2 regions of the Oerskovia enterophila genome follow, and region 1 is predicted to be linked to the other one. Evidence: riboswitches for the same ligand, from Rfam matches in the RefSeq annotation. Region 1 holds a riboswitch; the other holds the start of a gene.
What was found. A riboswitch is a leader RNA that binds a small molecule or an ion and turns the genes downstream of it on or off. The one in region 1 is predicted to bind S-adenosylmethionine.
Positions count from the first base shown of each region.

Region 2: it holds a riboswitch for S-adenosylmethionine, as region 1 does, so the genes downstream of both, ACIPWA_RS13945 (rhodanese-like domain-containing protein) here and ACIPWA_RS11830 (LLM class flavin-dependent oxidoreductase) in region 1, are expected to answer to the same signal.

Region 1 covers NZ_JBIVFZ010000003.1:558,415-562,657, reverse strand. Annotated here, with positions in the region: gene obgE (GTPase ObgE) at 1-679, shown strand, start outside; gene proB (glutamate 5-kinase) at 1,034-2,176, shown strand; SAM riboswitch class IV at 2,344-2,454, shown strand; gene ACIPWA_RS11830 (LLM class flavin-dependent oxidoreductase) at 2,543-3,649, shown strand; gene ACIPWA_RS11825 (ABC transporter permease) at 3,668-4,243, shown strand, end outside.
Region 2 covers NZ_JBIVFZ010000004.1:195,805-200,047, forward strand. Annotated here, with positions in the region: gene ACIPWA_RS13935 (aminotransferase class V-fold PLP-dependent enzyme) at 1-458, opposite strand, end outside; SAM riboswitch class IV at 499-613, opposite strand; gene ACIPWA_RS13940 (phosphotransferase enzyme family protein) at 712-1,596, opposite strand; SAM riboswitch class I at 1,673-1,765, shown strand; gene ACIPWA_RS13945 (rhodanese-like domain-containing protein) at 1,772-2,236, shown strand; gene ACIPWA_RS13950 (O-succinylhomoserine sulfhydrylase) at 2,260-3,519, shown strand; gene ACIPWA_RS13955 (LLM class flavin-dependent oxidoreductase) at 3,644-4,243, shown strand, end outside.

The sequences.
Region 1 (4,243 bases):
CAACGAGCGCCCGCGCCTCGTCGTGCTCAACAAGATCGACGTGCCCGAGGCGCGCGAGCTCGCCGACCTGGTCCGCCCCGACCTCGAGGCCCGCGGCCTGCAGGTCTTCGAGATCTCGGCAGCGAGCCACGAGGGCCTGCGCCAGCTGACCTACGCGCTCGCCGGGCTCGTCGACACGGCGCGCCGCGAGACCCCCGCGCCCGCTCCGGTGCGCACGATCCTGCGCCCCAAGGCCGTCGACGACGCCGGGTTCACGGTCACCCACAAGAACGCGGGCGACGGCACGTTCTACTTCGAGGTCCGCGGTGCCAAGCCCGAGCGCTGGGTCCGTCAGACCGACTTCGCGAACGAGGAGGCCGTCGGCTACCTCGCGGACCGTCTCGCCCGCCTGGGCGTCGAGGAGAAGCTCTTCAAGGCCGGGGCGGTCGCCGGCGACGAGGTGCGGATCGGGTCCGAGAAGAACGCCGTGGTCTTCGACTGGGAGCCCACGCTCATCACCGGCTCCGAGCACCTCGGCGGACCCCGCGGCACCGACCTGCGCTTCGACGACCACTCGCGCCCCACGCGCAACGACAAGCGTCGCGAGTACAACGAGCGCATGGACGCCAAGGCCGAGGCCCGCGCAGAGCTCTGGACCGAGCGCGAGTCCGGTCACTGGACGGACCCCGAGAAGGACTGACCTCCGGACACGGTGCCGCAGCGACGGGCCGAGCGGTCGGGTGCCCCGACCTCCGACTCCCGCGCCGGTGCTGTCGCCCACGACGTCCGCCCGCAGGGCGGGTACGGCCCCTCGGGTCGTGCCCGCCCTGTGGCGTACCGGTCGAGCGACGACCACCGCCCGGGTGGGACGGGAGCGGGAGGTGGGCGACGTCGTCGGGCGGGCTCACGCTGGAGAAGCTGTCAGAAGTGCACCGGGCCATGCGCCGGTGCAGTTCTGACACCACGGCGCGGCGGGGTCCATGCCGTCTCACCCCGGGGTGTCACACGGTGACATGACTCCGCGCCCGGGCGCCCGGCGCGCGATGATGTCCCGGTGAATGCGCTCTCCGCACGCTCCCAGGTCGCCACGGCCCACCGGGTCGTCGTCAAGATCGGCTCCTCCTCGCTCACCGGACCGGACGGGCACCTCAGCGTCCCGGCCCTGCACGCGCTCGTCGACGTCATCGCCGCGCGGCACGCCGCGGGCGGGCAGGTCGTGCTCGTGACGTCCGGGGCGATCGCGGCGGGGATCGGTCCGCTCGGCCTCAGCGCCCGACCACGCGACCTCGCCACGGCCCAGGCCGCGGCCTCGGTGGGCCAGGGCCTCCTGGTCGCCCGGTACGCCCAGGCGTTCGCCGAGTACGGCATCCGCGTGGGGCAGGTCCTCCTCACGGCCGAGGACACCATCCGCCGCGGGCACTACCGCAACGCGCAGCGCTCGCTCGAGCGGCTCCTCGACCTGGGCGTCGTGCCCGTCGTCAACGAGAACGACGCGGTCGCGACCGACGAGATCCGCTTCGGCGACAACGACCGCCTCGCGGCGCTCGTCTCGCACCTGGTCCGCGCCGACGTCATGGTGCTGCTGACCGACGTCGACGGGCTCTACGACGGCCCGCCCTCGCGCCCCGGCACCCAGCGCATCCGCGAGGTCCGCTCGCCGCTCGACCTCGAGGGCATCGAGGTCACGGGGCGCGGCAGCTCGGTCGGGACGGGCGGCATGCTCACCAAGCTCGAATCCGTGCGCATCGCGACCGGCTCGGGCATCCCGGTCGTGCTGACCAAGGCCGCGAACGCCGAGGGCGCGCTCGCCGGGCGCGAGGTCGGGACCTGGTTCGCCGTGACGGGCAAGCGCACCACGCGCCGACGCCTGTGGCTCGCGCACGCCGCGCGCACGCGGGGGCGCCTCGAGCTCGACGAGGGGGCCGTGACCGCGGTCCTGGGCGGGAGGGCCTCGCTGCTGCCCGCGGGCGTGGTCGGGGTCACGGGCGACTTCGACGCGGGCGACCCCGTCGAGCTCGTCGCGCCCGACGGGCGCGTGATCGCGCGCGGCCTCGTGGCCTTCGACTCGACCGACATCCCCGACCTCCTCGGTCGCTCGACGCACGAGCTGCGCGACAAGCTCGGCGAGGGCTACGACCGCGAGGTCGTGCACCGCGACGACCTGGTGCTCGTGGGGCGCAGGCGCAAGGCGTCCTGAGGGCGGCTCGCGGCGCACTGCAGCGCGCCGCAGCGCTCGGTCCCACGACGGGGCCCGGAGACCTGGAACGGTCTCCGGGCCCCGTCTCTCGTTTGCGTTGTCTCATGGAGTGGGACGCCGCTCTCACTCCTTGACTGCACGGCGCCGGGAGGCTTTCCTGTGCGGCAGGTGAAGAGCGCCAGCGCCAAGACCCGGCTCGCTGGCCAGCAACCCTTCGATGTGACGGGGTGCTCCGGGCAGGACCTGACCGCGCCGACAGGTCGCGGTAAGCACACGACGTGACGAACGACCCCCGTCCACGGGTTCCTGTGGCGTGCCCGGGGACGGGCGGGACCCGCACGTCGTCCGACCGAAGGACGCACCATCGTGAGCCAGAGCACCCCGGCGATCTCCTCGCTGGCCTTCCTCACCCCCGGGAACTTCCCGGACGACGACCCCGCCAGCGGTCTCGAGGCGACGCTGCGGCTGTTCGAGCGCGCCGAGGCCTGGGGGTTCGACGGAGCGTGGGTCCGCCAGCGGCACCTCGAGCACGGGATCTCGTCGGCGACCGTCTTCCTCGCAGCGGCGTCCCAGCGCACGAGCACGATCGAGCTGGGGACCGGCGTCATCCCGATCGGGTACGAGAGCCCGTTCCGCCTCGGGGAGGACCTCTCGACCGCCGACGTCCTCGCGCAGGGGCGCCTCCAGGTGGGCCTGAGCGCGGGCCGTCCGCCGCACGCCGACCTGATCGGTGACCTGGTCTTCGACGGGGACTGGGAGTCCCACGACTTCTCGCACGCACGCATCGAGCGGCTCGCGGCCAACCTGTCGGGCGGTTTCATCGGCGACGAGGACACCGTGGTGCACTCGCCCGGGAACGTCCAGCGGCCCCGGCTGCAGCCGCACAGCCCGGGGCTCGTCGACCGCCTCTGGTACGGCGCCGGCTCGCGCCGGTCGACCGAGTGGGCCGCGCGCAACGGGCTCAACCTCCTGACCGGCAACATCGTGGCAGGCGAGGAGTCGGACGACTTCGTCACCGCCCAGCTCGCGAACCTCGCCGCCTACCGCGCGGGGCGCGGCGACGGGCGGCCCACGCGGGTCGCGCTCGGGCGGGTCATCGTGCCGACCGACAGCGCCGACGCCTCGTCGCGCCGACGCTACCGAGCCTTCGAGGAGTCGCGCCGAGCCCGGACCCTCGCCCCGCAGGGCGAGCGCCGGACGCTCTTCGCGCCCGATCTCGTGGGGCCCAGCGAGGAGATCCTCGAGCGGCTCGTGGCGGACGCCGTCGTGGGCGAGGTCAGCGAGCTGCGCCTCGAGCTGCCCTACGAGCTCAGCGACGAGGAGTACGAGCAGATCCTGCACGACGTCGCGACGCTCGTCGCCCCGGCCCTCGGCTGGGCGCCGGCCACGGACCGTGCGGGAACGGCCGGCTCGACCGTGCCGGGATCGCCGCTCGTCGAGCGGACCGCCGCCGCCGTCGCCGTCGGCGCCTGACGGAGGAGGAGAACCACCATGGGACGCTATCTCGCGACGCGACTGGCCCAGGCGGTCGGCGTGCTCTGGGCCGCCTACACGGTGTCCTTCATCGTGCTCTACGCCCTGCCTGGCGACCCGGCCCAGCTCATGGCCGGGGCAGACGCCAACGACATCACCCCCGAGCAGCTCGATGCGCTCAGGGCAGAGCACGGCCTCGACCGCCCGCTCGTGGTCCAGTACTTCTCGCAGCTCGCTGGGCTCTTCCGTGGCGACCTCGGCCAGTCGATCAGCACGGGGCGCCCCGCCGCGGACCTCATCGTCGAGGCGATCCCACCGACCGTGCAGATCGCCGCGGCCGGTCTGCTGCTCGCGGTGGTGCTCGGCGGAGGGCTGGCCGTCGCGGCCACCTACACCCGGTTCCGCGGTCTCGGGCAGCTGCTCCTCGGGCTGCCGCCGCTCGGGGTCGCGATCCCCGCCTTCTGGTTCGGCCTCCTGCTCATCCAGTGGTTCTCCTTCACGCTGCCGATCTTCCCCGCGATGGGGAACAAGGGGTTCGCCTCGATCGTCCTGCCCGCGATCACGCTCGCCGTGCCCACGGGGGCGACGATCGCC
Region 2 (4,243 bases), on a different contig from region 1:
GCACCGCCGACCAGGACCGTGGCCCCGCCCGTGCGCTGCCACGGCAGGAGGTTCGCGTGGTGCTCGACGTCCAGCACGAGCACACGGCCCGGCGAACCGTCGGCCTGGGCCGGGACGCAGCCCGCGAGCAGGTTGAGCGAGTCCGTGGTGTTGCGCGTGACGATCGTGACGTCGTCCTCGCGGGCTCCGACGAACGCGCCGATGGTCTGGCGCGCGGCCTCGTAGAGCGCGGTCGACACCTGGGACAGGTAGCCCGCGCCGCGGTGCACGCTCGCGTAGAGCGGCAGGACCTCGTTGACGCGGTCGGCCACGACCTGCAGCGCCGGGGCCGACGCCGCGACGTCGAGGTTGGCGTACGGGACGCTGCGCCCGTCGACGAGGGGGACCAGGGTGTCGCTGCCCACGACGGGCAGCACGGCACACGAGGTAGGGGCTTCGATGACTGCGTGTGCGCTCATGGCACGTCCTCCGGTGGTCGTCGGAGTTCGCCCTGCGGCCCCTCCGCGCTTGCCCCCCTCCTTGTAGAGAGGGACCTGGTCGTCACCCGGGGCACCCCGCCGCGGAGGAGGGTTGCCGGCCAGCAAACCGGGGTTTTGCGCTGGCACTCATGACCTGGTGTCAAGGATGGGCGAGGCCCGCAGAGCGTGTCAACCGGTGGGCACGGCGTCTCGGATGGTGGGCAGAGGGTGCCTGTCAGGCGGGCGAACCCGCTCAGCGAGGCGACGCGTCCGCGAGCGCCTGAATGTGTCGCGCGTCGGCCCGGTACATGGCCGCGTGCTCCCGGAAGTCGTCCCGCCCGGTCGCTGACGCCCTCTCGTCGGTGAAGGCCGCGAGCTCGTCGAGCCGCGCGACCACGACGGTCAGGACCTCGCGACGCGAGTACCGCATCCCGTACGCGGCGACCAGGGCGTCGAGCCGCGCCAACGGGTCCAGCCGCCCGACGACGTCGGCTCCCTCCCCGTCCCCGGCGTCCGCCACGAGGGGCACGAGCCGGTAGCCGAGGTAAGCCAGGTCCCAGATCCGGGGGCCGGGGCTCGCGGTATCGAAGTCGATGAGCCCGACGACGACCCCGTCGCGAAAGACCAGGTTGTACGGGGCGACGTCGTTGTGGCACACGACCTCGGCGGGCTCGTGTGGTGCGCTCTGCCAGACGGGTGGCGCGGGCGCGTCGCCCGCGGCGAGGAAACCGACGCTCGCGTCGTGCACGCGCCGCAGCAGCGCGCCCGCGTCACGGAGCACCGACTCGTCCCAGACCCACAGGGGAAGGGGGTAGTTCGCGACGTCGCCCGGGAGGTAGGACAGGACCTCGCGCCCCTGGTCGTCGGTCCCCAGCGGCTCGGGCACCTCGGTGACGCCGCTCGCCCGCAGGTGCGCCAGGAGGGCCTGGACCGTGGGTGTCCACGGCCCGGCGGTCCGGCGGACCGTGTCACCGCTCCGCACGACGGTCGAGGAGTTGCCCCCGGTCAGGACCTCCTCGGGCGGGCTCTGCTCACGACCGCCTGCCGTGAGATAGAGGGCTTGCGTCGAGGTAGAGGCCCCGAGCCCGCTGTCTCGACGGGAATCCTCTACCTCGTGGCGGCGCGCAGGGTGCTCCATGCGCAGCAACCTATCCCCTGCCCACCCTGCGAGACACCCGTTTCACTCCGTGGGAACGGTGACGTACGATCCGACGCAACCATCCAGAGCGGCTGAGTGACTTGGCACGATGACGCCGCAGCAACCCCCCGGTGACGGGCGAGGGTGCTACCGCCACGACCGATGGAGGATCACCATGAGTGCCCCCGACCGCGCGACCGCTGCACCGGTCCCCGACGCCCGGCCCGCCGCCGGCTACGCCGGCGACATCACGCCCCAGCAGGCGTGGACCCTTCTCCAGGCCGACCCGCACGCCGTCCTCGTCGACGTCCGCACCGACGCCGAGTGGCGCTTCGTCGGCGTCCCCGACCTGTCCTCGACGGGCCGCGAACCGGTCCTGACCCAGTGGGTCACGCTCGACGGCCGGCCCAACCCGTCGTTCGTCACGGACCTCGCTGCGGCCGGCGTGACACCCGAGACCCCCGTCGTGTTCCTGTGCCGCTCGGGAGCCCGTTCGATCGGCGCGGCCAAGGCCGCGACCGCCGCCGGCCTGGGCCCCGCGTACAACGTCCTCGAAGGCTTCGAAGGAGCGCTCGACGGCGCCGGTCACCGTGGTTCCGACGGCTGGCGCGCAGCGGGCCTCCCCTGGAAGCAGTCGTGAGCGCCGGCACCGGGGACGGCGTCCTGCGCATCCCCGCCGGGATCCCGGGCGGCTCGGGCCGCGGCCCGCTGCCCCGCTCGGTGCGGCCCGACACCCTCGCGGTGCGCGGCGGCCACGCTCGCTCCGACTTCGAGGAGACGAGCGAGGCGCTCTTCCTCACGCAGGGCTACGTCTACGGGAGCGCCGCCGAGGCCGAGGCCGCCTTCGCGGGCGAGGTCGACCGCTTCATCTACTCGCGCTACGGCAACCCGACCGTGCACACGTTCGAGGAGCGGCTGCGACTCATCGAGGGCGCCGAGGCCTGCTACGCCACGGCGTCGGGCATGTCCGCGGTCTTCACGTCGCTCGCGGCCCTGGTCGGTTCCGGGTCGCGCATCGTCGCGGCCCGCGCCCTGTTCGGCTCGTCGCTCGTGATCTTCGACGAGATCTTCGCCAAGTGGGGCGTGCGCACCGACTACGTCGACGGTCACGTGCTGTCGCAGTGGGAGGAGGCGTTGTCGACCCCCGCGGACGTCGTCTTCTTCGAGACCCCGTCCAACCCCATGCAGGACGTGATCGACGTGCGCCGCGTGAGCGACCTCGCGCACGCGGCGGGGGCCGTCGTCGTGCTCGACAACGTGTTCGCGACCCCCGTGCTGCAGAAGCCGCTCGAGCTCGGCGCGGACGTCGTCGTGTACTCGGCGACCAAGCACATCGACGGCCAGGGACGCGTGCTCGGCGGCGCAATCCTGGGGTCCGAGGAGTACGTCAAGGGCCCGGTCCAGACCTTCATCCGCAACACCGGACCCTCGCTCAGCGCGTTCAACGCGTGGGTCCTGGTCAAGGGCCTCGAGACCCTGTCGGTGCGCGTCAAGGCCCAGAACACCGCGGCCCTCCAGGTCGCGACCGCGCTCGAGGAGCTGCCCGGCATCACGGCCGTGCGCTACCCGTTCCTCGCCTCGCACCCCCAGGTCGAGCTCGCCAAGGCCCAGCAGAGCGGCGGCGGGACGGTCGTGACGTTCAACCTCGACGTGCCCGGCGCCGACGACCCGGGCACGGACGCCGAGCTCCTCAAGAAGCGCACGTTCCAGTTCCTCGACGCCCTGCAGATCGTGGACATCTCCAACAACCTGGGCGACGCCAAGTCCCTCATCACGCACCCCGCGACCACGACGCACCGCAAGCTGGGCGCGGAGGGCCGTGCCGCCGTCGGGATCGCGGAGACGACCGTGCGCCTGTCGATCGGCCTCGAGGACCCGCTCGACCTGATCGAGGACGTCGAGCAGGCGCTCGCCGCGCGCTGAGCCGCCCGCCGCACCGCTGGGTGCGGAGTTCTTGCGCGAAATGCCCGGCGTGTCGCGCAAGAACTCCGCACCCAGCGACAGCAAGCAGGAATACCCCGACCGCCTCCCGGGGTTGGACCTGGCGATGACTACCTCGCCGCGCCTCTCCGTCCTCGACCTCGTCCCCGTCCGTTCGGGACAGTCAAGCTCCCAGGCCATCGCCGCGTCCCTGGACCTCGTGCGCCTCGCCGACCGCCTCGGCTTCACGCGCTACTGGTTCGCCGAGCACCACAACATGCCAGCGGTCGCCGCGTCCGCCCCGCCCGTCATGATCGCGGCGGCCGCCGCGGTGACCGAACGGATCCGCGTCGGCTCGGGCGGCGTCATGCTCCCCAACCACGCGCCGCTCGTCGTGGCCGAGCAGTTCGCGGTCCTCGAGGCCATGGCCCCGGGACGCGTCGACCTGGGGATCGGCCGGGCGCCCGGCAGCGACCCCGTCGTCACGGCCCTGCTCCGCAGCAGCGGCCCCACGTCCGACGTCGACCGCTTCCCCCAGCACGTCCAGGACATCCGCTCGCTCATGAGCGCCGAGGGCGCCTCGGTCCGCCTCACGAGCGGACAGGTCTACGACGTGCACGCAACCCCGGCCGCCGAGTCCGTGCCGACCGTCTGGCTGCTCGGGTCGAGCGACTACTCGGCACGCCTGGCCGCCGAGCTCGGCCTGCCGTACGTGTTCGCCAACCAC